DNA from 4 places in the Kitasatospora sp. NPDC058048 genome. Region 4 is predicted to be linked to each of the others. Evidence: riboswitches for the same ligand, from Rfam matches in the RefSeq annotation. Region 4 holds a riboswitch; each other region holds the start of a gene.
What was found. Region 4 has a riboswitch for cobalamin ahead of ACFVVA_RS17230 (prenyltransferase/squalene oxidase repeat-containing protein). Riboswitches for the same ligand answer to the same signal wherever they lie in the genome.

Region 1 (7,133 bases), on a different contig from region 4:
CGGTGATCGCGCTCAGGTCGGCCGGGTCCCGGGCGAGGGCCTGTTCGACCTGGGCGGCGAGGTCCCCGTCCGGGTCGAGGACGGGCGCTGCCTGGCCGAAGGCGTAGCCGGGGGAGCGGGGGTCGAGTTCGGCGGCGCCGGTGGCGACGAGCAGGGTGCGGTGGTTCAGGGCGGCGCCGTAGACGGTGACCGAGCCGTGGTCGCCGATCACGCAGTCGGCGGCGACGAGCGCGGCCTGCCAGCCCTGGTGGGGCGGGATCAGGCGCAGGCCCATCCGGCGGGCGTCGTCGAGCAGCGCCTCGGGGTCGTGGCGGCTCCACACGTTGGGGTGCAGGACGACGGCCACCGTGTACTCGTCGGCGGGGAGCCGGCGGACCAGCCGCCGGGGGAGGTCCGGGCGGCGGCCGAACAAGGAGTGCTCGCTCCAGGTGGAGCTGACGACGACGAGCCGTCGGCCGCCGGTGGCACCGAGCGCGGCGCGGTAGCCGTCGCGGGAGCGCCGGCTGCCGAGCATCCGGTCGAAGCAGGGGTCGCCGACCACCCGGGCGACGTCCAGCGCCTCGGGGCAGGAGACCCGCAGCCGGTCCAGCTGCTCGGGGTGGGAGAGGCCGAGGACGTCCACGAACACCCGTCCGCGGTGGGTGAGTTCGTTGCGGGACAGGCCGGCGGCGGTGACCGTGTCGCCGGTGGACTCGGTGACCAGCCGGTTGTAGCCGACGCCGTGCGGGAGGACGACGAGGCGGGCGTCCAGCCGGTGCATGGAGGAGTGGACGGCGCAGGCGACGGCCAGGTCGAAGCGGCGGCTGACGGCGTCCTCCCAGTCCAGCACGGTGAAGCCGGGCAGGCCGTGCAGGTACTCGTCCAGGGCGCGGTCGGCGAAGGCGGAGCCGGGGTTGACGGTGAAGTACCGCTCGATGCCGTCCGGGTTCAGCAGGGTCAGGACGTCCAGGACCCGGGTGGCCGAGGTGAGGGTGCGGGCGACCGCCAGCACGCGGGCCCCGACCGGTCGGGTGTTCCACCGGTCGGCGGGCCAGGCGTGGGGGCGGGACGGCACGTCATGATCGTACTCATCCGCTCCGGCCGCGGCGCGGTTCCGGGGCCGGGCCAGTGGGTCAGCCCGTGGCCGCGGTGGGCTCGTGGTGTTCGCCGGCGGCGCACTCGTCGAGGAGGGGGCGCATGGCCTCGTCCACGAGCTGGTAGCGCACCACGCGTCCGTCCCGGTCGCCGGTGACCACGCCGGCCGTGCGGAGCAGCCGCAGGGCCTGGGAGACGGCGGGGTCGCGCATGCCGGTGGCGACCGCGAGGTCGGTGACGGCGAGCGGCCCGGCCCGGTGGAGGGCGAGCAGCAGGGCGAGCCGGCCGGGGTCGGCGAGCAGGGAGAACCGCTCGGCCCAGGACCGGACGTGGGCCGGGTCGCCGATCGCGGCGATGGCCTCGCAGACCCGGTGCCCGTCGATGGTGCGGTGGCCCGCGCGGTCGGCCGGTACGAGATGCATGCGGACATTCTCGCAGGCGGCGGTCTGTGATCCTGGACACCTGCGCAGGTGCGCAACCTTGCACGGGTCGGGGCGTGGCCCCTACGGTGTTCCCCGCCGTGGTGCTCGGGAAGACCGGTGACGGACCCTCAGGGGTCCCAGCCCGGAGCGGCCCTCGCCACTGTGATCGGGTCGTTCCTCCGTCCGCGGAGGAACGTCGTCCGTACCCATGGAGCCACTGGGCGCCTCGCGCGCTTGGGAAGGCGGGTACGGGCGTCCCGTCAGCCAGGAGACCGGCCACGGCATCTCACGAGGTTTTCCACGAGGTGCTGGAGCGTGATCCGCAGATGACCCTGCCCGAAACCGTTGCCGCCGGGGCCGAACCGGCCCCGTCCGCGCTGCCCAGCTTCCAGTGGCGGCGCGAGGACACCGTCCGTACCGCCGGGCTGATGGCGGTGATCGTGGCCATGCACGTGGTGGCCTTCGGCACGCTGATCTTCCTGGTCGCACCCGAGAAGTACGCGGTCGGTACCCAGGTCTTCGGGGTGGGCCTGGGTATCACCGCGTACACCCTCGGGATGCGGCACGCCTTCGACGCCGACCACATCGCGGTGATCGACAACACCACCCGCAAGCTGATGGCGGACGGCAAGCGCCCGGTCTCGGTGGGCTTCTGGTTCGCCCTCGGGCACTCCTCGATGGTGGTGGTGATGGCTGCCCTGGTGGCGGGCGGCGCGCAGCTGGCGAACACCCTGATGGACGACGAGTCGACCACCCACAAGTGGCTCGGCGTGATCGGGACGACCACCTCCGGCGTGTTCCTCTACCTGATCGGCGCGCTCAACCTGGCGGCGCTGCTCGGCATCCTCAGGGTGTTCCGCTCGATGCGGGCCGGAAAGTTCGACGAGAAGGAGCTGGAGGCGCACCTCGACTCGCGCGGCTTCATGGCCCGGGTGCTGAACCGGGCGACCCGTTCGATCACCCGGCCCGGGCAGATGTTCCCGGTGGGCATGGTGCTGGGGCTGGGCTTCGACACCGCGACCGAGGTCACCCTGATGGTGATGGCCGGCTCGGGCGCCGCCTCCGGGCTGCCCTGGTACGCGATCGTCTGCCTGCCGCTGCTGTTCGCGGCCGGGATGAGCCTGTTCGACACCCTGGACGGGACGTTCATGAACTTCGCGTACCAGTGGGCCTTCGCCAACCCGGTACGGAAGGTGTACTACAACCTGACCATCACCGGTCTGTCGATCGCGGTGGCCTTCGTCATCGGCACCATCGAGCTGGTCGGGGTGCTGCACGAGAAGCTCGATCTGACCGACCCGGTCACCGGCTTCATCGCCGACATCTCGCTGGACAACGTCGGCTACGCCATCGCCGGGCTGTTCGTGGTCGTCTGGGCGATCGCGATCGGGTACTGGAAGCTCGCCGGGGTCGAGAAGCGCTGGACGCCCGAGGGCTCCTGAGCCACCCGGCCGCGAGCAGCGGCCTGCCCGCGCACGCCGGAACGGCGCCTCCCCGCGGCGGGGAGGCGCCGTTCGCGTTCCGGGGGCCGGGTGCGCCCCGGGTCGGCGCTCCTCGCGGAAGTCGACGTGCCGGCCGGGCGACCGGGTCGTACTCGCACAGGACCGGCAGTGACATATTCGTGACGGAGCGTAGCGACCGGTCGGGGTCCGAGGGGCCGCCGGGGGGTGCGGGGCCCCTCGGCGGCACGCTGCGTGGGCGGTGGGCGGTGGGCGGCACGCTGCGTGGGGGGCGGGGCGCGGGTCCGAGGGGACGGTGCCGCGGTCGCGCAGGGGGGCGTGCAAGGGGTATTGGGGGTTCTGCCGGGGGTGCTCGGCGGGCGCTTCGGGCCGGGGGTTCGTAGGCTCGACGCATGGCGGATGCGTACGCGGGGCGGCGGGAGCGGGTGAGGGAGCACTGCAGTGCGGCCGGGGCCGATGCGGCGCTGATCACCCGCGCGGCGAACGTGCGGTACCTGACGGGCTGCGCGCCCTGCGGGGCGAGCCTGCTGCTGACCAGGGAGCGGGCGCTGCTCGCGCTGCCGGACGACCTGCCGCCGGACGACACCGGGGAGCACCTGATCGCCCCGGACGTCACCCGGCTCCCGGTGGCGGCCGGGGCGGACTCCGCGCTGGCCGTCGCGGCCGTCGCCGCGCGGTCCGGGGTGTCGGGACTGGCGGTGGAGGAGCACGACCTGACCGTCACCCGGCACCGGGCGGTGGGCGGCCTGAGCGAAGGGGCCCGGCTGGTGGACCTCGGCCAGACGGTCGAGCGGCTGCGGGTGGTCAAGGACGAGCACGAGATCGCCGACCTGCGGATCGCCGCCGAGATCGCCGACCAGGCGCTGGGCGAGCTGCTGGAGTCGATCCTGGTCGGCCGCACCGAGCGGCACCTGGCGATGGAGCTGGAGCGCCGGATGATCGACCACGGCGCCGACCGGGCCGCCTTCCCGGTCTCGGTCGGCACCGGCAGCCACTCCGGCCAGGCCGCCCACCAGCCCACCGACCGCCGGGTGGAGGAGGGGGACTTTCTGACCGTCGTGATGGGCGCCCAGTACCGCGGCTACGGCGTCTCCACCGCCCGCACCTTCGTGATCGGCGCGGCCCCCGCGCCCTGGCAGGTGGAGCTGCACCGGCTGGTCTTCCGGGCCCAGCGGGCCGGGCGGGAGGCGCTCGGACCGGGCGTGGAGCAGTGCGTGCCCGACCGGGCCGCCCGGCAGGTCCTGGAGGCGGCCGGCCACACCGAGGCCTCCCCGCACCCGGTGGGCCACGGCGTCGGGCTGGAGATCCGGGAGGCGCCGCGCCTCGGTCCGTCGGACATGGGTAAACTGGACAGCCGCGTGCCGGTCACCGTCGGTCCGGGGGTCCACCTCCCGGGCAGGGGCGGCGTCCGGATCGAGGACACGCTCGTCGTGCGCCCCCTCGAAGAGGGCGGGCCCGAGCTGCTCACCATCACCACCAAGGAGCTCCTCGCCCTGTGACCGCGGCCCCCCGGGGCCGTGGGAGGCAGGACGCAATCCCTTGGTTCCTTGACAGCTATACAGGAGTTAGTGCGCCCGTGGCTTCCACGAACGATCTCAAGAACGGCATGGTCCTCAAGCTGGAGGGCGGCAAGCTCTGGTCCGTCGTCGAGTTCCAGCACGTCAAGCCCGGCAAGGGCCCGGCCTTCGTGCGTACCAAGCTCAAGGAGGTCCTGACCGGCAAGGTCGTCGACAAGACCTTCAACGCGGGCACCAAGGTCGAGACCGCCAACGTCGACAAGCGCGGCATGCAGTTCTCGTACAAGGACGGCGAGAACTTCGTGTTCATGGACATGGACACCTACGACCAGCTGACCATCGAGCCGTCGGTCGTCGGCGACGCCGCCAAGTACCTGCTGGAGGGCTTCGAGGCCCTCGTCGCGCAGAACGAGGGCTCGGTCCTCTACATCGAGCTCCCGGCCGCGGTCGAGCTGACCATCGCCGAGACCGAGCCGGGCGTCCAGGGCGACCGCTCCACCGGTGGCACCAAGCCGGCCACCCTGGAGACCGGCGCCGAGATCCAGGTGCCGCTCTTCGTCACCAAGGGTGAGAAGGTCAAGGTCGACACCCGCGACGGCAGCTACCTCGGCCGGGTGAAGTAAGTCCGTGTCGGCCGCACGCAGCAAGGCCCGCACCAGGGCCTTCCAGATCCTCTTCGAGGCCGACCACCGCGGGGTCGACCCGCAGCAGGTCCTCGCCGACTGGGTGGCCCGCGCCCGCGAGCCCAGGCCCGACGAGGGCACCCCGCAGGTCGGTGAGTACACCATGGAGCTCATCGAGGGGTACGTCCAGCACGCTCGTCGCATCGACGACCTGATCGAGCAGTACTCCGTCGGCTGGTCGCTCGACCGGATGCCGATCGTGGACCGCAACGTCCTGCGGCTCGGTGCCTACGAGCTGATCTGGGAGGACGGCGTCCCGGACGCCGTCGTCCTGGACGAGGCCGTCGAGATCGCCAAGGAGTTCTCCACGGACGACTCCCCGGCCTTCGTCAACGGCATGCTCGCCCGCTTCCTCGAGCTGAAGCCGAGCATCCGCCGGTAGGCGGGTGGACCTCGCGGACGGCCGTCGGACCCGAACAGGTGTCCGGCGGCCGTTCCGCGTTTCACCCGGTCGGCGTAGGGTGGGGACCTACTTGTCAGTAACTTGACGTCCGGAACCACGCGTGAAGGGCAGGTCCCCCCAGATGACCACCGCGATCCGCAGCGAGTTCGACCAGGGCATCGCCCTGACCAGGCACCCCGAGGAGGCCGGCCGCTACGACGCCGAGCTCGGCGCCGGCTGGCAGATCGGCGGCGGGGTGAACGGCGGACTGCTGCTCGCGGTGGCCGGACACGCGCTGTCGCTGGAGCACGGCACCCACCCGGACCCGGTGTCGATCAGTGGTTACTACCTGTCCGCCTCCACCCCCGGCCCGGCCACCGTCCGCACCGAGGTGCTGCGCACCGGCCGCGGCCTGTCCACCGGCACCGCCTCGCTCAGCCAGGACGGCGTCGAGCGGCTGCGGGTGGTGGCCAGCCACGGCGACCTCGCCACCGCCGACGGCGAGGTGCGCACCAGCGCGCGGCCGCCGCAGCTGCCGCCGCCGGACCAGTGCATCGGCGTCGAGCACGCGCCCAAGGAGCTGATCGCCCAGGCCGCCCTGCTGGAGCGGTTCGACCTGCGGCTGGACCCGGCCACCATCGGCTGGGCGCTCGGGCAGCCCTCCGGCAACGGGCGGATCCAGGGCTGGTTCCGGCTCGCCGACGGCCGCGAGCCCGACCCGCTGCTGCTCCTGCTGGTCGCCGACGCGCTGCCGCCGGTCACCTTCGACCTCGGCATGCCGGGCTGGGCGCCCACCATCGAGCTGACCGTCCACCTGCGCGCCAGGCCCGTGCCCGGCTGGCTGCGGGTCACCCACGCGACCCGCAACCTGGCCGGCGGCTACTTCGAGGAGGACGCGGAGGTCTGGGACGAGTCCGGCCGCCTGGTCGCGCAGTCCCGCCAGCTGGCCCGGGCGCCCCGCCCCTGACCCGGCGGCCCCGCATTACCGGTGGTTACATTCCTGTGACACGCCGTACGTGTGCGGCGCGCGCGGATGGGGAGGAAGACGGTCAGCGGCGAGCGTGCCGCGGACCGTCAACCCCCGAAGCCAGGAGCCACCGATGAGTCAAAAGGGTCGCGCCCGCCGTAACTCCGACTGCACCGCCGGCGGCTCGCGGCCCGCGGTGCGGGCGTCGCACCGGCCACAGCGGGCCGGCGGCGCCGAGCAGGCTTTTGTCATCGGGGTGCTGACCAACGCCGCGGACTTCGCCCGGGCCCGCGCCTGGGGGATCTCCGACGCCCCCGACCACGAGCGCTACCTGGCCGACACCGCCGAGCTGCTGGCCGAGGCGCTGGAGCGGTTCGACACCGTCCGGGCCCGGATGTTCCACCCGCAGGACTTCGAGGAGTTCTGCGTGCTGCACGGGCTGGACCCGGCCGAGCCCGCCGCCCGCGACCGCTACCTGGTCAACCCGGCCCTGCAGACCCAGCTGATGGCCTATCAGGGCGAGGAACTGGCCGGGGACTTCGTGCCCCGCCTGGTGCGCGCCCGGGAGAACGGGCTGACGCTCTGCCACGCCGACCTGCTGCTCGACGGGGGCCTGTACGGGGGCGCG
Region 2 (7,133 bases), on a different contig from region 4:
CCGTCCCCTCGGGCAGCGACGAGGCGTGCAGCGGGTCGAACGGGACCACCTCCGCGCCCGCCGCGCCGAGCAGTTCGGCGTTCTCCGCGTACGAGAAGGAGAAGGCCGCGCCGCCCGCCACCGCGATCCGCGGCCGGCCGGCCACCGGGGTGACCTCGGCCGACGGGTCCCACGGTTCGGCGTCCAGGTCCGGCGCCGTCCGGGCGAGTTCGAGCAGGGCGTCCAGGTCGACCGAGGAGGCCACCAGTTCACCCATGTCGGCGACCGCCCGCAGGGCCTCCGCCGAGCGCTCCACCGCCGGGATCAGCCCGAGGTGGCGGGACGGCGTGGCGACCGCCGCGGAGCGGCGCAGCGCGCCCAGCACCGGCACGCCGGAGCCCTCCTCCAGGGCCTCGCGCAGGAGCTGCTCGTGCCGGTCGGAGGCGACCCGGTTGAGGATCACTCCGGCGAGCCGCACCTGCGGGTCCCAGGAGGCGAAGCCGTGCACCAGCGCGGCGACCGAGCGGGACTGCGAGGAGCCGTCCACCACCAGCACCACCGGCGCCCGCAGCAGCTTGGAGACGTGCGCGGTGGAGGCCAGCTCCCCGCGCCCGGAGGCCCCGTCGAACAGGCCCATGACCCCCTCGACCACCGCGACGTCCGCCCCCGCCGCGCCGTGCAGGAACAGCGGTGCGATCCGCTCCGGCCCGCACAGGAAGGCGTCCAGGTTGCGGCCCGGGCGACCGGCGGCGAGCGCGTGGTAGCCCGGGTCGATGTAGTCGGGGCCGACCTTGTGCGGCGACACCGCCAGCCCGCGCGCGGCGAGCGCCGCGATCAGGCCGGTGGCGACGGTGGTCTTGCCGGCGCCCGAGGAGGGCGCGGCGACGACGAGGCGGGGGACGGTGCTCAACGGCCTACCACTCGATACCGCGCTGGCCCTTGCGGCCGGCGTCCATGGGGTGCTTGACCTTGGTCATCTCGGTGACCAGGTCGGCGAATCCGGTCAGCGCCTCGGGCGCGTACCGGCCGGTGATGACGACGTGCTGGCTGCCCGGACGGTCCTTGAGCACGGCCACCACCTCGTCCGGGTCGACCCACCCCCAGTGCATCGGGTAGGTGAACTCGTCCAGCACGTAGAAGCGGTAGGTCTCGGCCGCGAGGTCCCGCTTGACCTGCTCCCAGCCCTCCTTGGCCGCCTCCTCGCTGGACATCTCCTGCTCGGCGGAGCGCTGGATCCAGGACCAGCCGGAGCCCATCTTGTGCCAGTCGACGGTGCCGCCCTCGCCGGAGGCGCCGAGCACGCGAAGCGCGTTCTCCTCGCCGACCTTCCACTTGGCGGACTTCACGAACTGGAACACCCCGACCGGCCAGCCCTGGTTCCAGGCCCGCAGCGCCATGCCGAACGCGGCCGTGGACTTGCCCTTGCCGGGGCCGGTGTGCACGGCGGTGATCGGCAGTGTGCGGCGCTGACGGGTCGTCAGGCCGTCGTCGGGAACGCTCTCGGGGACACCCTTGGGCATGTCGGCTCAGGCCGCCTTTCGCATCGCGGTGGTTGCACGGTTCGCAGAACGGTTGTCGGACCGGCTCTCGCGGACGAGCGAGGCCACGCCCTCGGCGCGCAACTCGTCCAGGCCGACGGCGGTGCCGCCGAGCAGCCCGGCCAGGGTGCGGGCCAGGCCCAGGCGGACCGGGCCGGACTCGCAGTCCAGCACCACGCTTGCCGTGCCCTGCGCCGCGAACAGCGCGGCCGCGCGGTGCGAGCGGGCGAGCGCGTCCCGCCCGCCGGTGGCCCGGCCGTCGGTCACCACGACCAGCAGCGGGCGCCGGCTCGGGTCGCGCAGCCGCTCGACCCGCAGCACCTCGTGCGCGCGCAGCAGGCCGGCGGCCAGCGGGGTCCGCCCGCCGGTGGGCAGCGACTCCAGCCGGGCCGCGCCGACCTCCACCGAGGAGGTGGGCGGCAGCGCCAGCTCGGCACCCGCGCCCCGGAAGGTGATCATGCCGATCTTGTCGCGGCGCTGGTAGGCGTCCATCAGCAGCGACAGCACCGCGCCCTTGACGGTGGTCATCCGCTGCCGGGCGGCCATCGACCCGGAGGCGTCCACCACGAACAGCACCAGGTTGGACTCCCGCCCCTGGCGCACCTGTTCGCGGAAGTCGTCCTTGTGCACCACCAGCGCCCGCCCGCTGCGCCCGCGCGCCGCCTGGTGCGGCGCGGCGGCCTGGAGGGTCGCGGTCAGGTGCAGCCGGCCGAGTGCGCCCTGCGGGCGGCGGGCGCGGATGGTGTGCCCGCCGGTGGTCTCGGCGGGGGAGCGGCGGCCCTGGGCGCCGTGCCCGGTGCCCTTGACGGTGAACAGCTGCGTCCGGTACGGGTCCCCGGCCGCGACCGGAGCCGACTCCCGTGCGGGGGAGGGGTGTTGGGCGGGTACGGGCTGCTGCGCGGGCGCCTCGGGGCCCTCGGGGGAGGGTGCCTCGGGGGCCGACGGCTCGGGAGCGGACCCCTCGGGGCCGCCGTCGGACGGCTCGGGCGCGCCGCCGCCGTCGGGGCCGCCCCCGTCCGGGCCGCCCTCCGGCCCGTCGCCGTCGCCGTCGCCGTCCGGTCCGTCGCCGTCCGGGCCGGATCCGTCGCCCTCGGGCTCCGGCTCCTCCTGCTGCGCGTGCTCCTCCAGCGTCCGCTCCAGCTGCTCCTCGTCCAGCCCCGGCGCGTCGAAGGGGTTGCGGCGGCGCCGGTGCGGCAGCGCCAGCTGCGCCGCCTTGCGGACGTCCTCCTCCTGCACCTCGGTGCGCCCGTCCCAGGCCGCCAGTGCGACGGCCGTGCGGGCCATCACGATGTCAGCGCGCAGCCCGTCCACCTCGAACGCGGCGCACACGGCGGTGATCTGACGCAGCGCCACATCGGTCAGCTCGACCTTGGGCAGCAACTCCCGCGCCGCGACGATGCGTTCGGCGAGAGCCCGCTCCTCCTCGGCGAACCGCTCGGCGAAGCCGGCCGGGTCCGCGTCGTAGGCGAGCCGGCGGCGGACCACCTCGGCACGCTCGGCCGGATCCCGGGTGGCGGCGATCTCGACGGTCAGGCCGAACCGGTCGAGCAGCTGCGGCCGCAGCTCGCCCTCCTCCGGGTTCATCGTGCCCACCAGCAGGAACCGGGCCGCATGGCGCACCGAAACGCCCTCGCGCTCGACGTAGGAGCGGCCCATCGCGGCGGCGTCCAGCAGCAGGTCCACCACGTGGTCCTGGAGCAGGTTCACCTCGTCGATGTAGAGCACGCCGCGGTGCGCCCTGGCGAGCAGCCCGGGCTCGTACGCCTTGACGCCCTCGGCCAGCGCCCGCTCCAGGTCGAGCGAGCCGACGATCCGGTCCTCGGCCACGCCGACCGGCAACTCGACCAGCTGGGCCGGCCGTTCGGAAGCGGGCGGGGAGACGTGCGGCCCGTCCGGGCACTGCGGGTCGGGCGCGGCCGGGTCGCAGGCGAAGCGGCAGTCGTCCACGGTGGCGATGGACGGCAGCAGGCCGGCCAGCGCGCGCACCATGGTCGACTTCGCGGTGCCCTTCTCGCCGCGCACCAGCACGCCGCCCACGGCCGGGGAGACCGCGTTCAGCAGCAGCCCGAGCCGCAGGTCGGCCATGCCGACGATCGCGGTGAACGGATAGCGGACGTCACTCATGCCGTACCCCACTCCTGTCGTGCCCGGTCCCGCGGCACTGTCCGGTCCTGTGATCCTGCCCGGCTCGGTGATCCTGCCCGGTTGCGTGACCCTGCCTGGTCCCGTGATCCTGCTCGGCTCTGCTGCCGTACCCGGCACTGCCGCCGTACCCGGCTCATGCGTCACTCCCAGGGGCCCCGGGCGGGACGAACGGCAGCGATCCGGCCGCCGGCACCCCGCCCTCGATCAGCTTCCACAGCGCGTCGGTGTCGGCGTGCTCCTCGATCAGGTCGCCCAGCCGGTCCAGCCGGGCCTCGCGTGCCGCGGCGAAGGAGGTGTCCGGGGCCGGGACGAACGCCCGGCCCGACAGCGCGGCGACCTCGCGCAGGAGTTCGCGGCGGAACCCGTCGTTCTCCAGCGCGCCGTGCCAGGTCGTGCCCCAGACCGGGCCCACCCGGCAGCCGTCCAGACTCCGTCCCCGGCCGTCGGAGACGAACGTGTCCCCGCCCTCGACGGTGACCACCCCGTGGTGGATCTCGTAGCCCTCCACCCGCTGCCCGAACGCCTCGCCGACCGGCCTCGCCAGCACCTTCTCGGCGCCGAACCGCACCTGCGTCGGCAGCAGGCCGAGGCCCTCGACGGCCCCCGCCTTCGACTCGACCTCGTCCACGATCGAGCGCGCCAGCATCTGGTAGCCGCCGCAGACCCCGAGGACCGGCAGCCCGGCCGCCGCCCGCGCCCGCAGCGCCGGCTCCAGACCGCGCTCGCGCAGCCAGGCGAGGTCGGCGACGGTGGCCCGGGTCCCGGGCAGCACCACCAGGTCGGCGTCGGCCAGCTCCTCCGGGCGGGTCGCCCAGCGCACCAGCACGCCCGGCTCCTGCGCGAGCGCGTCCATGTCGGTGAAGTTGGACAGCCGCGGGAAGCGCACCACGGCCACCCGCAGCACGTCCGCGCCGTACGGCCCGGGCCCGTCCGCCCGGTCCACCACCGTCGACAGGTCCAGCGAGTCCTCGGCGTCCAGCCAGAGCCCGGGCAGCATCGGCAGCGTGCCCAGCACCGGACGGCCGGTCAGCCCGTGCAGCATCTCCAGCCCGGGCGCGAGCAGCCGCGCGTCACCGCGGAACTTGTTGACGAACCAGCCGGCCACGTGCCGCTGGTCCTCCGCCGACAGCAGCGCCAGCGTCCCGTACATCGCCGCGAAGACCCCGCCGCGGTCGATGTCCCCGACCACCACCACCGGCAGGGCGGCGGCCGTCGCCAGGCCCATGTTGGCGATGTCGCGGTCGCGCAGGTTGATCTCGGCGGGCGAGCCCGCGCCCTCGCAGACCACCACGTCGTAGCGGCCGCGCAGGTCCGCCAGGCACTCCAGGGCACGCTCCAGCAGGACGGGCTTGCGCTCGCGGTAGTCCAGCGCGCCCACCTCCGCCACCGGCCTGCCGAGCAGCACCACCTGGCTGCGGCCGTCCGCGCCCGGCTTGAGCAGCACCGGGTTCATCGCCGCCTCCGGCTCCACCCGGGCGGCCTGCGCCTGCATCGCCTGGGCGCGGCCGATCTCGGCACCGTCGGCGGTGACGAAGGAGTTGAGCGACATGTTCTGCGCCTTGAACGGCGCGACCCGCACGCCCTGGCGGACGAGCCAACGGCAGATCCCGGCCGTCACCACGCTCTTGCCCGCGTCCGAGGTCGTCCCCGCGACCAGCAGCGCCTTGCTCATGCCCGTCCCCTCTTCCTCAGCAGCATCCGCAGCAGGACGTGCCCCGCGACCGTCGTACCCAGCGCCAGTGCGCCCACCCGCCGGGAGAGCGCACAGGCGCGCTCGATGTCGTCCACCGTCACCGGCCGCAGCTCCGCACCCAGCACGGGCCGGTGCTCCACCCGCTCGCCGTACCGCAGCGCCCCGCCCAGCCGTACGCCCACCGCGCCGGCGAACGCCGCCTCGGCCTGGCCCGCGTTCGGGCTCGGGTGCGCGGAGCCGTCGCGCCGCCAGACCCGCCAGGCCGTACGGGGCTCGGGCGCGGCGGCCACCGTCAGCAGCGCCGTCAGCCGGGCGCCCGGCCAGCCCGCCAGGTCGTCCAGCCGGGCCGAGGCCCAGCCGAACCGGGCGTAGCGCGGCGAGCGGTGACCCACCATCGCGTCCAGGGTGTTCACGGCGCGGAAGGCCAGCAGGCCGGGCGTGCCGGCCAGGGCGCCCCAGGTCAGCGCGTTCACCACGGCGTCGGCGGTGTTCTCGGCCACCGACTCGACCACCGCCCGGGCGATCTGCTGGCCGTCCAGCGCGCTCGGGTCCCGCCCGCACAGGTGCGGCAGCCGCTCCCGGGCGGCCGCGAGGTCGCCCGCGGCCAGCGAGCGGCCGATGGTGCGCGCCTCCCGGGTCAGCGAGGTGCCGCCGAGCACCGTCCAGGTCGCGGCCGCCGCCAGCACCGCCCGGCCCAGCGGACGCCGGCCCACCGTACGGTCCAGGGCGAGCGCGCCCGCCGCGACCGCGCCCACGCACAGCGCCGTGTAGCCGGCCCCCGCGCCGCGGTCGTCGCGCCACAGCCGACGCTCCAGGCGGGTCGCGGCGCTGCCGAAGACAGCCACCGGATGGCCCCGGCGGGGGTCGGCGAAGCGGGCGTCGGCGGCATGGCCCGCGACGGCGCCGAGCGCGAACGCGGCGGCGCGGGCCAGCGGGCGCGGCGAGGAGGAGGGCCCGAGCGGGGTCATCGGGGGCACGGCGGAGGGCAGCTCGGAGTCCGGTGGGGCGGGGCAGCCTGCATCGCGTGCGTGTCCTCACTCAGGGTCCGCGCCCTGGATCGACGTGACGGGGGCGAGAGTCTCCTGGCTTCCGGGTCGAACGCACCCCCGGAGCCTTCCAGCGGCCGTCGACGGCCGCCGTGGCGATGTTCCGAGCGTGCTCCCCGGTGACAGTGGCGGGACCGCGCCGGAATTCCACCGGCTTCCTCTCCATGCCTCCGTTTGGCCCCAGGATCCCATCACGGGCCCGAACCGGGAGTCAACCGAGGTCACGGAGGGGTTGGTCACACGCGGACGCCGCCGACGCGCCGGGGGATCGCCCGGCGCGGGGCCGCCCTCCACCGGGAACACCACGTCCCTCCCACCGGGAACACCACCTCCCCTCCCACCGGGGCACCGCCGGCTCCGCCGCCGCCCCGCCCCACCATCCTCATTGCCCGCTTCCGACACCTCCTCGGCGCCGCCGGGCCGCCGCCCGGGTGACCCGGACGGCCCAGCCCGGTGGCCGGGCGGACGGAGCGCCGGTGAACTGGTGCCCGAACACCGTCCGGTCCGTGAGCAACAGAGCGGGGAGCGAAATGCGTTGGGGAACCGCCGCCGTCGTGGCGGCCGCCGCGGTCGGGGCCGCCGTGCTGGTGATCGGCCGTCGGGCCTCCGAGCGGACGGTCCGTCCGGTGGCCGCCGTCCCGGAGTCCGGGCCGGTCCTGGTCCGCGGCCTCGCCCCCGGCCGGGTCACCTTCACCCGCGGCCCCGAGAGCCTGCGCCCCGGCCGCTGGGCGG
Region 3 (7,133 bases), on a different contig from region 4:
GCGGTGGCGCCGACCATCGTCCCCAAGGCCGGCGACTGGCGCTCGGTGCTCGCCGTGTACGGCGACGCCCTCGGCCGCAAGGACGACCTGACCGCCAAGCTGGACGCGCTGGACAAGCGCGCCGCCAAGGCCGGCGAGGGCAGGACCGGCAGCGCCGTCGTGATGCGCTGGATGCCCAACGGGCCGATCGTGATGAACACCACCAACATGCCCGGCGACCTGCTGAAGAAGGCCGGCGCCGGCACCATGCCGATCGCCGACGGCCTGGGCGCCCAGCCCCACTCGGACCCGCTGTCCCTGGAGAACCTCAACAAGGCCGACGCCGACCGGGTGTTCGTCGCCACCCTGAACGCCGAGGGCGAGAAGGCCCTGGAGACCGCCCGCAAGCAGGAGGCGTTCACCCGCCTCAAGGCCGTCGGCACCAACCAGCTCATGGGCGTCGACGGCCAGGTGTGGAGCAGCAGCTCCGGCCCGATCGCGGCGGAGAAGGTCGTCGAGGACATCGAGAAGGCCTTCGGCGCGAAGTAGCCGCCCCGGCCGGGGAATTACCCCCCCCCGAGCATTCCGAAGGGCCGCCGTCGCAGCGAATGCGGTGACGGCCCTTCCGGCGGTTCCCACCGGCGGCGCGGGCCGGCGGCGACGCGTTGTGGACAACGGACCCCCGGGCAGCTGCCCGGGGGTCCGCCGTCATGCCTCCAGGACCAGCCGCAGGAGTTCGCGCAGCGACCCGCGCTGCTCGGTGTCGAGCCGGGCCAGCGGGTCGCCGGCGAAGGGCATGCGGGCGCGCAGATCCGCGGCGACCTCGCGGCCGGCGGCGGTGGCGGCGACGTGCTTGACGCGACGGTCGGCGGGGTCGACGCTGCGCTCGACCAGGCCGCGGGACTCCAGGCGGTCGACGATCACCGTCACATTGGACGGCTCCGCGTGCAGCCGCTCGGCGATCCGGCGCGTCGGGACCGGAACCTCGGCGGCGAGCAGCGCCTTGGCCTGCAGCGCGGTCAGGTCGTGGGCCGCCGCGGCCGCCTCGGACTCCCGGCCGTAGCGGCGGTTGACGGCCGCGAAGAGTCCGACGATCTCCTGGGTGAGGTCATCCGATGGGTGGGACATGACCACCAGACTATCCAGGTGCTTGACAAAGTGAAATGTCAGCCCACATAGTTATGAATCATATTGGTTATGATCCATAAGCACTGGGAGTCCAGCGAGATGAGCGACCGGACCGTCCTGATCACCGGCACCTCCTCCGGCATCGGCCTGGCCACCGCCGTCGCCGCCGCCGCCCGCGCCGGCTGGCACGTCATCGCCACCATGCGCAACACCGCCAAGGCCGGCCCGCTGCTGGCGGCCGCCGAGGAAGCCGGGGTCACCGTCGACCTCCGGACGCTCGACGTCACCGACCCCGCGTCGGTCGAAGCCTGCCTGGCCGGCGTCGACCGGCTGGACGCGCTGGTCAACAACGCCGGCGCCGGCCACATCGGCACCCTGGAGCAGGAGAGCGTCGACGACGTCCGCGCCGTCATGGAGGTCAACTTCTTCGGGGTGCTGCACGTCACGAAGGCCGCCCTGCCCCTGCTGCGGGCGAGCAAGGGCCGCGTGCTGACCGTGACCAGCGTCGGCGGCGTGGTCGGCCAGCCCTTCAACGAGGCCTACTGCGCCGCCAAGTTCGCGGTCGAGGGCTACATGGAGTCCCTCGCCCCGGTCGCGGCCACCGCCGGTGTGTCCGTCAGCGTCGTCGAGCCGGGCGCGGTGGCCAGCGAGTTCGTCGGCAACGTGGGCCTGACGGACGACGCGACCGAACAGGCCGGGCCGTACGCCCCGGCCCTGGCCGCCTACCTGGACCGCACCCGCGGCGCCTTCGCCAACGCCCAGGCGCCCGAGGACGTGGCCGCCGGGATCCTCGACCTGCTCGCCGCCGAACGACCCGCCTTCCGGATGCTCACCTCCGACGCCGCCCGGGCCTTCGCCGGGGTCAAGCTCAAGGACCTCGACGGCTCGGCCGTCCAGGGCCTCACCTCCGGCTGGGTCGCCTAGCCGATCACCGGGCAGGAGGCCCGCGAGCGGCACGATGGCCGGGACCGGGGTGGGCGCGGCAAGGCTGCCGCGCCCACCCCGGCCGCCGTCAGCCGGCGAGTTCCTCGCGCAGCAGGCGGGCCGCGGCGACCAGGCTCTCCAGCGAGGCCCGGGTCTCCGGCCAGCCGCGGGTCTTCAGCCCGCAGTCCGGATTGACCCAGAGCCGCTCCGCCGGGATCGCCGCCAGGCCCGCGCGCAACAACGAGACGGCCTCGTCGGTGCTGGGGACGCGCGGGGAGTGGATGTCCCAGACGCCGGGGCCGACCTCGCGCGGATAGCCCGCCCCGGCCAGCTCGCCGGCCACCTCCATGTGGGAACGGGTGGCCTCCAACGAGATCACGTCCGCGTCGAGTTCGTCGATCGCCGTCATGATCGCGCCGAACTCGGCGTAGCACATGTGGGTGTGGATCTGGGTGTCCGCGCGGACACCGGAGGTGGCGAGGCGGAAGGCCTCGGTGGCCCACGCCAGGTACGCCGGGCGGGCGGCGGCCCGCAGCGGGAGGGTCTCGCGCAGCGCCGGCTCGTCGACCTGCACGACGGCGGCGCCGACCGCCTCCAGGTCGACGACCTCCTCGCGCAGGGCGAGGGCCACCTGCCGGGCGGTGTCGGCGAGCGGCTGGTCGTCGCGGACGAAGGACCAGGCGAGCATGGTGACCGGGCCGGTCAGCATGCCCTTGACCGGGCGGTCGGTCAGGCCCTGCGCGTAGCCGAACCAGTCGGTGGTCATCGGATGCGGACGGGAGATGTCCCCGGCCAGCACCGGCGGGCGCACGTACCGGGTGCCGTACGACTGGACCCAGCCGTGCCGGGTGGCGAGGTAGCCGGTGAGCTGCTCGGCGAAGTACTGGACCATGTCATTGCGCTCGGGCTCGCCGTGCACCAGGACGTCCAGCCCGGCTTTCTCCTGGTAGGCGACGACCTCGCGGACCTCCGCCTCCATCCGCTCCCGGTAGGCCGGGGCGTCGATCCGACCTGCCGTCAGATCGGCGCGGGCGGTGCGCAGTTCGGTGGTCTGCGGGAAGGAGCCGATGGTGGTGGTCGGCAGCAGCGGCAGCCCGAGCCGGGCGTGCTGGGCCTCGGCCCGTACGGGGTAGGGCTGGGCGCGCCGGGTGTCGTCGACGGTGACGGCGGCGGCGCGGGCGCGCACCGCCGGGTCGCGGGTGATCGGGGAGTTGGCGCGGGAGGCGAGGCCGGCGCGGTTGGCGGCGAGCTCGGCGGTGATCGCGCCGGTGCCCTCGCGCAGGCCCCGGGCGAGCAGTGCCGCCTCGCCGGCCTTCTGCCGGGCGAAGGCCAGCCAGCGGGCGATCTGCGGGTCGATGTCGCGCTCCGCGGCGGCGTCGATCGGCACATGCAGCAGCGAGCAGGACGGCGCCACGTCGACGGTGCCGGCGAGGCCCAGCAGGGTCGCCAGGGTCGCCAGCGACTTCTCCAGGTCGTTGATCCAGATGTTGCGCCCGTCGATCACCCCCGCCACCAGCCGCTTGCCGGGCAGGCCGCCGGCGGCGGCGAGGTCCTCCAGGTTGGCGGCGGCCGGGCCGGTGAAGTCCAGCGCCAGGCCCTCGACCGGGGCCTTGGCCAGCACCGGCAGCGCCTCGCCGAGCCGGTCGAAGTAGCTCGCGACCAGCAGCTTGGGCCGCTCGGTGAGACCGCCCAGCTCGCGGTAGGCGCGGGCGGCCGCGTTCAGCTCGGCCGGGGTGCGGTCCTGCACCAGCGCGGGCTCGTCCAGCTGCACCCACGCGGCGCCGGCGGCACGCAACTCGGCCAGCAGCCGGGCGTAGACGGGCAGCAGCCGGTCCAGCAGGGTGATCGGCTGGAAGTCGGCGGTCACCCCGGGCGCCGGCTTGGCGAGCAGCAGGTAGGTCACCGGGCCGACCAGCACCGGCCGGGCGGCGTGGCCGAGCAGCAGCGCCTCGCGCAGCTCGCCGACCGCCTTGGCCGGGTTCGCGGCGAACACCGTGTCCGGGCCCAACTCCGGCACCAGGTAGTGGTAGTTGGTGTCGAACCACTTGGTCATCTCCAACGGGGCGACGTCCTGGTTGCCGCGCGCCATCGCGAAGTACCCGTCCAGCGGGTCGGTGTCGACCGCCTCCCGGTGCCGCGGCGGGATCGCACCGACCGCCACGGTGGTGTCCAGCACGTGGTCGTAGAGCGAGAAGTCGCCGGTCGGCACCTCTTCGACGCCGGAGTCGGCGAGCTGCTGCCAGTTCGTCCGACGCAGGTCGGCGGCGGTCGCCAGCAGCGCCTCGGCCGCTACCGCGCCGTTCCAGTACCCCTCGATCGCCTTCTTCAATTCACGGCCCCGGCCCTGGCGGGGGTAGCCGTGGGCGGTGGCGACGCTCGCCGCGGCTGCGGACTTCGTGGTCAAGGGACTCTCCTTCGCGAGTCTGGATCCTCAAGTGCCCGGTGACGGCACGAGGACGCGAAGGGATGACGGACCGGACCGACGACCGCACCCGTGCGCGGCTCCGCCCGATATGGTCGCCGACCCGCCCACGAGGTCACCGGATGGCCGGGCGCGAACGCTCGCGCACGGGCAGTGGCAGGTCTTCGGACTCGCGGGCACACCCACCTCGGCCGAAACCGGGGCGGACACCTACTGGCCGTCGCTTCCCAGACCCGTCCCGGGTCCAGTGCGTATGACGGCGGTCGTTCCCACTCACCGCTGCGGGGCAGTCCCGGACTGGCCAGTTGAAAGGCGTCACCGGGTTCCCTCTTACGACACCCTGCCTGGCGGACAGGGCGAACCAGCTGCACCGCCAGCTTAGGGGCAAACCGTCGGCGTCGAGGCGGAAATCTCGCAAGGCGTCCGCGTGCTGAGACGCGGGCTCCGCGCCCGCTCCCGGGCGGCGCACCCGGGAGCGGGCGGCGCACCCGGGAGCGGGCGGCAGAATGGCTCCCATGCGGCACATCTTCGTCATCGGCATCGGCGCGGGCGACCCCGACCACCTCACCCTGCAGGCGGTCAAGGCGATCGGTCGCACCGACGTCTTCTTCATCCTCGACAAGAGCGAGGAACGGCAGGACCTGATCGGGCTGCGCCGCCGGATGCTGGCCGACCACGGACGGCCCGGGCACCGCGTGGTCGCGGCGCCGGACGCCGAACGGGACCGCGCCACCCCGGCGTACGCGGCCGCCGTGGACGACTGGCGCGTCCGCCGCGCCGATCTGGTCGAACGGCTGGTCGCCGAGCACCTCGGCCCGGGCGAGAACGGCGCCTTCCTGGTCTGGGGCGACCCCGCCCTCTACGACAGCGTCATCGCCGTGGTGGACGACGTGTCGAACCGGGGCGGCGTGCCCTTCGCGTACGAGGTGATCCCGGGCATCAGCAGCGTCTCCGCGCTCGCCGCCCGGCACCGCACCACGCTGACGCGGGTCGGCCGGCCGGTGCAGATCACCACCGGCCGCCGCCTCGCCGAGGGGTTCCCCGAGGGGGTGGACGACGTGGTGGTGATGCTCGACGGCCGGGCCGCCTTCGCCGGGATCGACCCCGAGGGGCTGGAGATCCACTACGGCGCCTACCTCGGCACCCCCGACGAGGTGCTCGTCTCCGGTCCGCTCGCCGAGGCCGCCCCGCGCATCCGCGAGCTGCGTGAGCGGGCCCGGGAGCGCAAGGGCTGGATCATGGACACCTACCTGCTGCGACGCTCGGACGGCGGCTCCGACGCCTGACGGACGGCCGGCACGCGGTCGGCGCGCACTCACGCGCCGCTCTCCCTCAGCATGGTGATGATGGCGGAGAAGTCCCGCCCGGCGTCCTCGCCGGAGCACCGGCCTGTCACGGCCCGCCGCATCGGGCGGCGGCCTCAGTCCAGGAGCTTCGCCACCACCCGGTCGAGCGCGCGGAGGTCCTCCGGCGGCAGCGCGAGCAGCGCGTCCGGCGGCGTGGCGAGGATCCCGGTGGCGAGCGCGGCCTTCGCCTCGCCCTCCTCGGTGAGGTGGACCAGCTTGGAGCGCCGGTCCGCCGGGTTGGTGATGCGCTCGGCGAGCCCGCGCCGCACCAGGTCGTCCACGATGACGCTGGTGTACGGCGGGTCGGCGGTCAGCCGCTCGGCCAGCTCCCGCAGGGTGATCGGGCCGGCGGCGAGCCGGCGCAGCGCCCTGACCCGGCTGAAGCTCATGCCGAGGGCTTCGGCGACGGTCCTGCGGCGGTCGTGGCGCTCCAGCACGAGCGCGTACATCCCCTGCCAGACCCGGGCCGCCGTCGCGGCGTCCGTCCCGCTCCCCTCCGGGTGCCCACCGGTGTCGAGGCGCTCCATCAGGCGTCCACCGTCTCCTTCGTCTCCGTGCTTCCCTCGGCCGACTCCTCGGCGGCGAGCCGCCGCGCCGTGCGCTCGGCCGTCGCCCGGGCCCAGCGGCCGGAAGTGAGCGTACCGGTGACCAGCACGGCGACGCCGCAGCCGGCGATGATCCACCATGCCGTCCGGGCCGCCCCGGTGAAGGCCGCCGGGTTCGCGAGGGCGCTGCCGGCCATCAGGGCGCCGGTGACCGCGACGCCCAGGGACTGGCCGACCTGTCGGCTGGTGGAGGCCACCGCCGCCGCCACGCCGGCCTGCGAGCGGGGCATCCCGGAGACGGCGGTGTTGGTGATGGGCGCGTTGACCAGGCCGAAGCCGGTACCGAAGAGCAGGAAGGCGAGGACCAGCAGCCAGCTCGGCAGGTGCTCGGAGTAGCCGACCGCCTGGAGCACGGCGCTCGCGGTCAGCGCCGCCCCGGCCAGCAGCAGCGGCGTGCGCGGCCCCCGGGCGGCCACCATCCGGCCGGACAGCGGCGCGGTGAGCAGCGACATGACCGCCATCGGCAGCATGAAGAGTCCGGCGTGCAGCGGGTCGAGCCCGCGGACGTCCTGGAGGTACAGGGAGGTGAGGAAGAGGAAGCCGCCGAGGCCGGCGAAGGCGGCGACCGCGATGACGGTGGCGCCGGAGAAGGGCGCGGAGCGGAAGAACCGCAGATCGATCAGCGGGTCGGTGCGCCGGGGTTCGTACCGCAGCAGGCCCAGCAGCGCGCCGAGGGAGGCCGCCGTGCAGCCGAGCACCACGGGCGAGGTCCAGCCGCGCTCCGGCGAC
Region 4 (7,133 bases):
CAGGACCACGACGAGGACGGAGCCCACCACCGCGGGGAGCATCGAGCCGGAGTCGTGCGGAGCGTCGGCGACGGGGTTGGCGTCCACCACCCCGCCGGGTACGGCGGGGGTGGGCGTCGGCGCGGCCGCGGCGGGCTGCTCCGTCGGCTGGTCGCTCGGGGTGTCGGTCGGCGCTGCGGTGGGTGTATCGACCGGTACCGGTGTCGCGGGTACCGGCGTCGGCTCGGGCGCGCCCGGCGGGGTGATGCCGTCCTCGGGGGTGACGGCGGTGCCGGGGGGCGTGCCGGGCGCGGGCGGACGGGCGCCGCCCGCCGGGGGCTTGGTGGGAGCCGGGGCCCGTCCGGTCCCGGAGCCACCGGTCGTGCCGGTGGCTCCGCCGGAGCCGCTGCCGGAACCATTGCCGCCGGTCGTCCCGGCACCACCACTTGTCGACCCGCTGCCGGAACCGCCCGAGGCACCGCCGGTGCCGCCCGCAGTGCCCTGGCCCGGGTCGGCCGGCTGCCCACCGGGGCTGGAGTTGTGCGCCCGGACACTGTCGGGCGAGAAGGTCGGACGCCCCTCGGTGCCCTCGATGTCGGTGCCGCCGAAGATCCACAGGTCGACGCTGCCGGGCTTCGGCTGGTAGCTCATCGCGCCCAACTGGCTGTACGACCAGGTGTTCTGGCCCGGGTCGGCGTGCCAGTACGACCAGTACGCGGTGGCCGGGGGCGTCAGGACGCACTTCTCCTGGTCGGGGGTCGGGTACTGCTTGCCGCCCTGGAAGCCGCTGTAGCCGATGCGGCAGATGAAGGCCGGGCCGTCGTGCCCGGTGCCGGTGGTCTTCCAGCCTCCCTGGTTCAGCAGGGCGTACCCGGTGGTCGGCGTGGTGCCGCAGGAGCGCAGCAGCGGTCCGCCCCACGTGCCGAAGTCCACGGCGAGCACGACGCCGGAGGTGGTGGTGCACTGGTCCATCGGCAACGGCGCCGCGGACGCCGGGGCGGTGCCCACGGCGACGCCGCCGAACGCGACAGCCAGGGTCGTGGCCGCTGCGCCCAGCAGCCGGCCGAAGCGCCGGATCACCGGTGACGCCCCGGGCCGGAGGCGGTACGACGGCGGGCGGCCAGGACGGCCGCAGCGCCGAGCACGGTCAGCAGACCGGCGGCCCCCGTCAGTGCGAGTGCTTCGCTCCCCGTGGCCGCGAGGCCGCCGGTACCGGACCGCCCGGCACCGGCGGAGGCGCCACCGCCGACCGGGCCACCGGCGAGCGGGTCACCGACGGGCGGGGCGTCGGACGGACGGGTGGTCGAGCCGTCACCGGGATTGGACGCGACGGAGGTGGGGGACGTCGTCGCCGTCTGCGTGCCGGTGCCCGTCGGGGTCGGCGTACCGGTCGCGGTCGCGGTGCCCGTGGGAGTGCCGGTCGGCGTCCCGGTGGGAGTCGGCGTCGGCGTGCCTCCGAGGTTGCGGGACAGCGTGCCGAAGGGGATTCCGGTGGCACCGCCCAGCACCTGCGTGGACGCCCGGACGTCCGAGCCCTGCTGTCCCCCGGAGGCGACGTTGAACCCGCCGTCGCCGTTCTGCTGCCCGGCGAGGAAGTCGAGCGCCCTGGCGATCTGCCCGCCGTAGGCGGCCTTGCGCAGCGTCATGCCCTGGACGGCCAGCGCGGCCGAGTTGGTCGAGTCGCCGGCCGCGCCGGGGAAGCCGCCGTCGGGCAGCTGCCGCGAGGCGAGCCAGCCGAGCCCCTTGTCGACCGCCTGGGCGGCCTCGTCCCCGGGGACGAGGGCGAAGGCCATGACGGCCATCGCCGTGCTGTCCACGTCGGCATCGCCGGTGGCGGGGATCAGGCTCGGCCAGGAGCCGTCCGGGTGCTGGAGGCCTCTCAGGTAGGCGATCGCAGGGGCGGCGTTGGCGGCGTCCCCGGCCCGGAGCTGGGCCATGACGGCGAGCGCCTGGGAGAACACCGAGGTCGCGTAGACGTAGTTGCCCGGGGCGGCGCAGCCGGTGTTCGCGTCGGCCTTGGTGCACACCATCGCGGCGAGGGCGGCGATCAGGTCGTGACCGCCGAAGGCGCGCGGGTCGCGGCCGACCACCTCGGCGAGCAGCGCCTCCTTGCCGATCGACCCACCGCCGGCGTACTCGGTACCGATGGCCGTCCAGTCGTTGACGGTGCGCTCGCTCGCGTCCTTGCCCTGCTGGTCCAGGAAGTCGACGATCCGGCGCAGCGCCGCGTCATCGGTGCCGGTCGCGGCGAGGGCGTAGGCCCCGTCGATGGTCAGGCCGAAGTCGGCGAAGGCCGGGAAGCCCTCGTAGTAGTGGCCGTCGATCAGCCGGGCCGGGTCGGTGAGGTAGGCGCTGCCCTTGGCCGCGTCCGGCTTTCGCCCGGCAGGCGTGGTCGGGGGCGTGGTGGCCGGCGTGGTGGTCGGCGGAATGGTGGCGCCGTCCGGGTTGTGCCGGACGCTGGTGAGGTCGGTGCCCGTCAGGGCCAGGATCGCCTGTTCGGTGGCTGCGGCGTCCGGGTCGGTGGTCGACGCGTCCGGGCCGAAGCCGCCGTCCTTGTTCTGGCGGGCGGCGAGCCAGGCGGTGGCTGCGGCCCGGCAGGCGCCCTGGCCGCTGGCCTGGAAGGCCTGGGCGGCGCTCGCGGTGCTGGTGGTGTCGCCGGGGGCGCCGACGTAGGGCAGGAGGGAGCCGTCCGGCTGCTGGCTCGCCGCCAGCTGGTCGGCGGCCTTCCTCGCCGCCGCCTCGTACCCGGGGGCGGTCCGCAGGGCGAGGACGGCGACGGCGGTGGTGAGCGGGTCCGACTCGCAGTGCTCACCCGCGACGATCATCGAGCCGGCCATGCCGCCGTCGGCGCACTGGAGGGCGGTGAAGCGGGCGAGCGCCGGCGCGGGCGGGGTGACGCCGGCGCGCTGGAGCGCGATGACGCCGAGGGACTGGACCCAGGGCGAGGCCGCGCCGAGGAAGTCCCCGGCAGCGGTGCAGTTGCCGTTCTCCCCGGCTGCGGTGCAGACGTGGTCGGTGAGCGCGGCGATCAGGTCCCGCCCGCCGAAGGTGCGCGGGTCGCGGCCGGTGCTCTCGGCGACGAGGGCCAGCAGCGCAGCGGCCCGCGTGTCGGGCGTGCCGGTGGGGCCGGCGGGGTGGAGGAACGCGTCGGTGTGGTCGGCGAGGAAGCCGACGACCTTCCGCAGCGCCGGGTCCTGCGTGCCCGCGGCGGCGAGCGCGATGGCGGTGAGAGCGGTCCGGGGGTAGTCCGGCCCCGGGGCGGCCCAGTTCTCCATGTGGTCGCCGCCGACCAGTTGTCCGGCCAGCCAGGCCGCGGCCGGGTCGCCGGTGGCACTGGGACCGGTCGGGCTCGCGGACGGCGAAGGGGTCGCGGAGGGCGAAGGGGTCACGGAGGGCGAGGCACCGCCGTTCCTGGCCCGCACCGAGTCCGGGGTGAAGCTCGGCGCCCCGCTGGTGCCCCCGATGTCGGTGCCGCCGTACACCCAGGCCTCGACCTCGCCGGGCTTGGGCTGCTGCGTGCCGGCGCCGAACCGGCTGTAGGACCAGGTCTGTTGGCCGGGTGCGGCGATCCAGTACGACCAGTACGCGGTGGCCTGCGGGGTGTTGACGCACGGCTCCTCGGCCGGAGTCGGGTACTGGGCACCGCCGTTGAAGGTCCCGGTGCCGAGTCGGCAGATGAAGGCGGGCCCGTCGTGCTCGGTTCCGGTCGTGGTGAATCCCGCGTTGTGAAGCAGGTTCATGCCCGTCGTGGGGTGGGCGTCACAGCCCCGGACGACCCCGCCGCCCCAGTGGCTGAAGTCGACGGCGACGATCGCGCCCGTCGTCGCCGTGCACTGCTCGATCGGATCGGCTGCCGCGGAGCCGGGGTGGCCCAGCAGGACGGTTCCTCCCGCGGCCACCGCGACGGCCGTGGTGACCAGAAGCGAGCCCAGTTCTCTGCTTCTGTGACGCGTAGGACTGCTGCTGACCCTCACCGGCGACTCCCCGATCGGTCGTCGGGGTCCCACGACGCAGCCGACGGCTCTCCCCGGTACGGGGGGCCGTCGCGACCGCGTCGTAGTCCACGACGACGCATGCACTCATGAACAAGGCCCCGGCGCAGGCATTCCGGCTCACCGGCCCTTGCGGGCGGGTCTACGGTTGCGGGTCAGCGCCGGAATCGGACCGGCTTCCCCTGACTGCCGAGGATTAAAAAGCGGTTCATCACACCATGTGCTCGGAGTCGTCGTCAACGAGTCGTCATGTCGCTTTCGCCACCTCGTAGATCCGTTCACGGGTGCGGTAACGTCCGCGGTGGCCGAGCGGGGGAATCCGGTGCGAATCCGGAGCTGACGCGCAGCGGTGTGGGGCGGTGGTTGCACCGGCCCCGAGCCCGAATGCCCGCGCGGTCGTGCAGCACCAGCACCAGCCAGCCCACGCGATCCGGGCGGCCGCCGCCCCGTACCGCCGCGCTCCTGGAACGAGTGCGCTGGGTCCCGGGGCAGGACCGGCGCGCCCGTCACCCCAAGGAGCCCGTTCCGTGTCCGTTCCCGCGCACTCGCGCTTCGTCTCCTCACGTCTCGCTTCCGCGGCGACCGTCTCGATGGCCGCCGGCGCCCTCCTGATGTCGGCCGTCCCTGCGCACGCCACCGCCTCGCCGAGCCAGATAGCCACCTCCAGGAGCACCGGCGTCACGTACCTCAAGTCCCTCCAGGCCGCCGACGGCAGCTACGTCACCGGCGGCGGGCTCTCCAACGAGTGGGCCTTCGGCGCGCTCGCCGCCGCCGGCACCGCCGCGGCCGATGTCACCCCTGGCGGTGACACGAGCAAGAACGCGCGCCTGGTCTACCGCAACCAGCTCGCCGCGAACAGCTGGCCGAGCGCCTCGCCGGTCGTCACCGACTACGAGCGCGGCATCCTCAACTCCTACGCGGCCGGCATCGACCCCGCGCGGATCGGCCCGGCCCGCAACCTCGTGGCCGACCTCGCCGCCTACTGGCAGACCGCCGAACCCGGCTACTACGGCCCGTCCGCGAACTTCAACGGGACCGTCTTCGGCCTGCTCGCCCTCGGCGGCGCCAAGACCCGGAGCGGCGGCCAACGCGTCCCGCAGGCCCTGCTGAACGCCTCGGTCGCGGCCGTGCGCGCCAACCAGCACAACGACGGCGGCTGGAACTACAGCAAGGCCGCCGGCGACCCGACGGCTCTCGCCCAGGGCAGCGACATCGACATGACCGGTGCCGCCATGGCCTCCCTGTGTGCCGGCGGCGTCCCGAACACCGACGCCGCGGTCGTGGCCGCGAAGAACTTCCTCAAGGGCAAGCTCGCCTCCTCCGGCGCCTTCAACGCCATGTTCGGCGTCAACACCGACTCCAACGGCTGGGCCGTGTCCGGCCTCAACGCCTGCGGCATCAACCCCCAGGGCACCGACTTCACCAGCGGTACCGGCAAGACCCCGCTCGACTTCCTCATCGCCCAGCAGTTCAAGCCCGGCGGCGGCTTCAAGTACCTGCCCACCGACACCTCCCCGTCCCCCTACGCCTCCGTCGACGGCCTGCGCGCCGTCGCCGGCGCCGGGTTCACCGCCACCCCGCCGACACCGACCACCTCGGGCGAGCCCGTCTGGGCCGCCACCGGCGACTTCACCGCGGGTACGGCCGCGAAGCTCGCCCTGGTCGTCGACGACGGCACCAGCAACCTCAAGGTCTGCGCCGTCACCCTCACCCCCACCGGCACCACCACGACCCTCGGCGACGTCCTTGACGCGGCGGGCACCGCCACTCCGAGCGGCTGCGTCACCTCCGTCACCCCGTCCACCGGCGGCGGCACCGTCACCGCGCTCAACGGCACCGCGAACAGCGGCTCCTCCACCTGGAAGGTCAGTCTCGACGGCACCGCCTCCACCGCCGCCACCCGGGCCACCACCGTCCACCTCGGCGACACCGTCTCGCTGCGCTACGGCAGCTGATCCACCGACAGGACGAAGCTGCGGCGGCAGTCCTGCATCGGCCGTGCGTGTTCGGGTGCGGGCCCCCGGGCCCGGCGCGCGCGGTCCGTCTCGGCCCCCGCGCGAACGGCCGCGTGGACCGCGCGCGCCACCCGTGCGCCCCACAGCGAGCGCGGGCCGCCGAACGGCTCCGGCTCGTCGCCCGCCCCGGTGCGCCGCACCGCGACGCACACCGCGTCGGAGGGCGTTCCGGAGCAGTCGTAGCCGGCGTCCAACAGGGCCTGGACCTTCGCCTCCGTGGCCGTGGCGAGCAGGTTCACCAGGCCCGCGTCGGACACCGCCGCCGGGACGACGACGAGGATGTTGATCGTGCCCGGCACGTACGCGTGGGCCGGGGCGGTTTCGGGCTCGGCGGCCCAGATCGGCACGCCGATCCCCGTCGTGACCACCGCCGAGGCCCCGCCGTCGCACGCCCAGGTGAAGTCGTCCACCTGGGCGGCGGTCATCAGCCCCGCCCCGGCGCCCCGCAGCCGCTCCGCGGCAGCCAGCTCCGCCAGGTGCTGCTCCGGGTCCATCCGGCTGTATCCCGGCCTGACCTGTGCGTTCACCACCCACTCCCGTTCGCCGAGGCCACCGCCGAGGACGGCGCTGCCGAGCAGCCGCCAGCCGGGCCCGCAGCGCCAGACCAACAGGTGGCGGCATGCCCCCTCCTCCGTGCGGCACGCCCGTTCGATCACCAGGCCGCCGGGCGACCGGCCGGCCTCCGCCGGGCCGTCGGACTTCTGCTGCGGGATCACCACGAGAAACGGTCCACCTTCGAGGGAGCGATCCCCCGGTGTCCGCGGCGGGTACCTCCTCGCCAGGAACGCCTCCGCGCCGACGGTGGCGCCTGGGATCCGTACGGCCGAGCGTACCGAGCGCCGGGACCGCCGCGACGGCGGCTCCCGCGACCGGTCCGGTGAGTGGCCGGGCGGAGGAGGATCATGGTCTCGGCGGGCGATCGCCCGTCGGCTTCACGGAGCAGGGGGACGGGTTCCGATCGGTGCTTCCCGATGGGTGGCAGGCTGCTACGTGGGTGTGGTGGGCCTGCTGGCGGGGCTGGGCGGGCTGACCGTGCTGTACGACCACCTCGTCCGGCGCCGGCGGGCACCCCACGCCTGACCCCTGCGCCCCGGCCTCCCTCATCGGGGAGGCCGGGGCGTCGACGTGTACGGGCAGACGGGTCAGG

Region 1: it holds a riboswitch for cobalamin, as region 4 does, so the genes downstream of both, ACFVVA_RS22555 (HoxN/HupN/NixA family nickel/cobalt transporter) here and ACFVVA_RS17230 (prenyltransferase/squalene oxidase repeat-containing protein) in region 4, are expected to answer to the same signal.
Region 2: it holds a riboswitch for cobalamin, as region 4 does, so the genes downstream of both, ACFVVA_RS04985 (cobalamin biosynthesis protein) here and ACFVVA_RS17230 (prenyltransferase/squalene oxidase repeat-containing protein) in region 4, are expected to answer to the same signal.
Region 3: it holds a riboswitch for cobalamin, as region 4 does, so the genes downstream of both, metE (5-methyltetrahydropteroyltriglutamate--homocysteine S-methyltransferase) here and ACFVVA_RS17230 (prenyltransferase/squalene oxidase repeat-containing protein) in region 4, are expected to answer to the same signal.

The regions. Positions count from the first base shown of each region.
Region 1 is NZ_JBHVRT010000021.1:63,638-70,770, forward strand. Features, by position in the region: gene ACFVVA_RS22545 (hypothetical protein) at 1-1,054, opposite strand, end outside; gene ACFVVA_RS22550 (metalloregulator ArsR/SmtB family transcription factor) at 1,113-1,496, opposite strand; cobalamin riboswitch at 1,579-1,792, shown strand; gene ACFVVA_RS22555 (HoxN/HupN/NixA family nickel/cobalt transporter) at 1,823-2,938, shown strand; gene ACFVVA_RS22560 (M24 family metallopeptidase) at 3,349-4,455, shown strand; gene efp (elongation factor P) at 4,533-5,096, shown strand; gene nusB (transcription antitermination factor NusB) at 5,101-5,538, shown strand; gene ACFVVA_RS22575 (thioesterase family protein) at 5,681-6,505, shown strand; gene ACFVVA_RS22580 (hypothetical protein) at 6,639-7,133, shown strand, end outside.
Region 2 is NZ_JBHVRT010000003.1:265,012-272,144, forward strand. Features, by position in the region: gene ACFVVA_RS04965 (cobyrinate a,c-diamide synthase) at 1-889, opposite strand, end outside; gene cobO (cob(I)yrinic acid a,c-diamide adenosyltransferase) at 894-1,499, opposite strand; gene ACFVVA_RS04975 (putative cobaltochelatase) at 1,506-3,641, opposite strand; gene ACFVVA_RS04980 (cobyric acid synthase) at 3,796-5,334, opposite strand; gene ACFVVA_RS04985 (cobalamin biosynthesis protein) at 5,331-6,323, opposite strand; cobalamin riboswitch at 6,431-6,563, opposite strand; gene ACFVVA_RS04990 (alpha/beta hydrolase) at 6,932-7,133, shown strand, end outside.
Region 3 is NZ_JBHVRT010000005.1:121,542-128,674, forward strand. Features, by position in the region: gene ACFVVA_RS07330 (ABC transporter substrate-binding protein) at 1-528, shown strand, start outside; gene ACFVVA_RS07335 (MarR family winged helix-turn-helix transcriptional regulator) at 688-1,107, opposite strand; gene ACFVVA_RS07340 (SDR family oxidoreductase) at 1,177-2,031, shown strand; gene metE (5-methyltetrahydropteroyltriglutamate--homocysteine S-methyltransferase) at 2,120-4,435, opposite strand; cobalamin riboswitch at 4,591-4,834, opposite strand; gene cobF (precorrin-6A synthase (deacetylating)) at 4,969-5,739, shown strand; gene ACFVVA_RS07355 (MarR family transcriptional regulator) at 5,874-6,326, opposite strand; gene ACFVVA_RS07360 (MFS transporter) at 6,326-7,133, opposite strand, start outside.
Region 4 is NZ_JBHVRT010000014.1:147,454-154,586, reverse strand. Features, by position in the region: gene ACFVVA_RS17235 (hypothetical protein) at 1-1,059, opposite strand, end outside; gene ACFVVA_RS17230 (prenyltransferase/squalene oxidase repeat-containing protein) at 1,056-3,878, opposite strand; cobalamin riboswitch at 4,059-4,200, opposite strand; cobalamin riboswitch at 4,284-4,361, shown strand; gene ACFVVA_RS17225 (hypothetical protein) at 4,562-5,926, shown strand; gene ACFVVA_RS17220 (adenosylcobinamide amidohydrolase) at 5,914-6,705, opposite strand; gene ACFVVA_RS17215 (flagellar hook-length control protein FliK) at 7,129-7,133, opposite strand, start outside.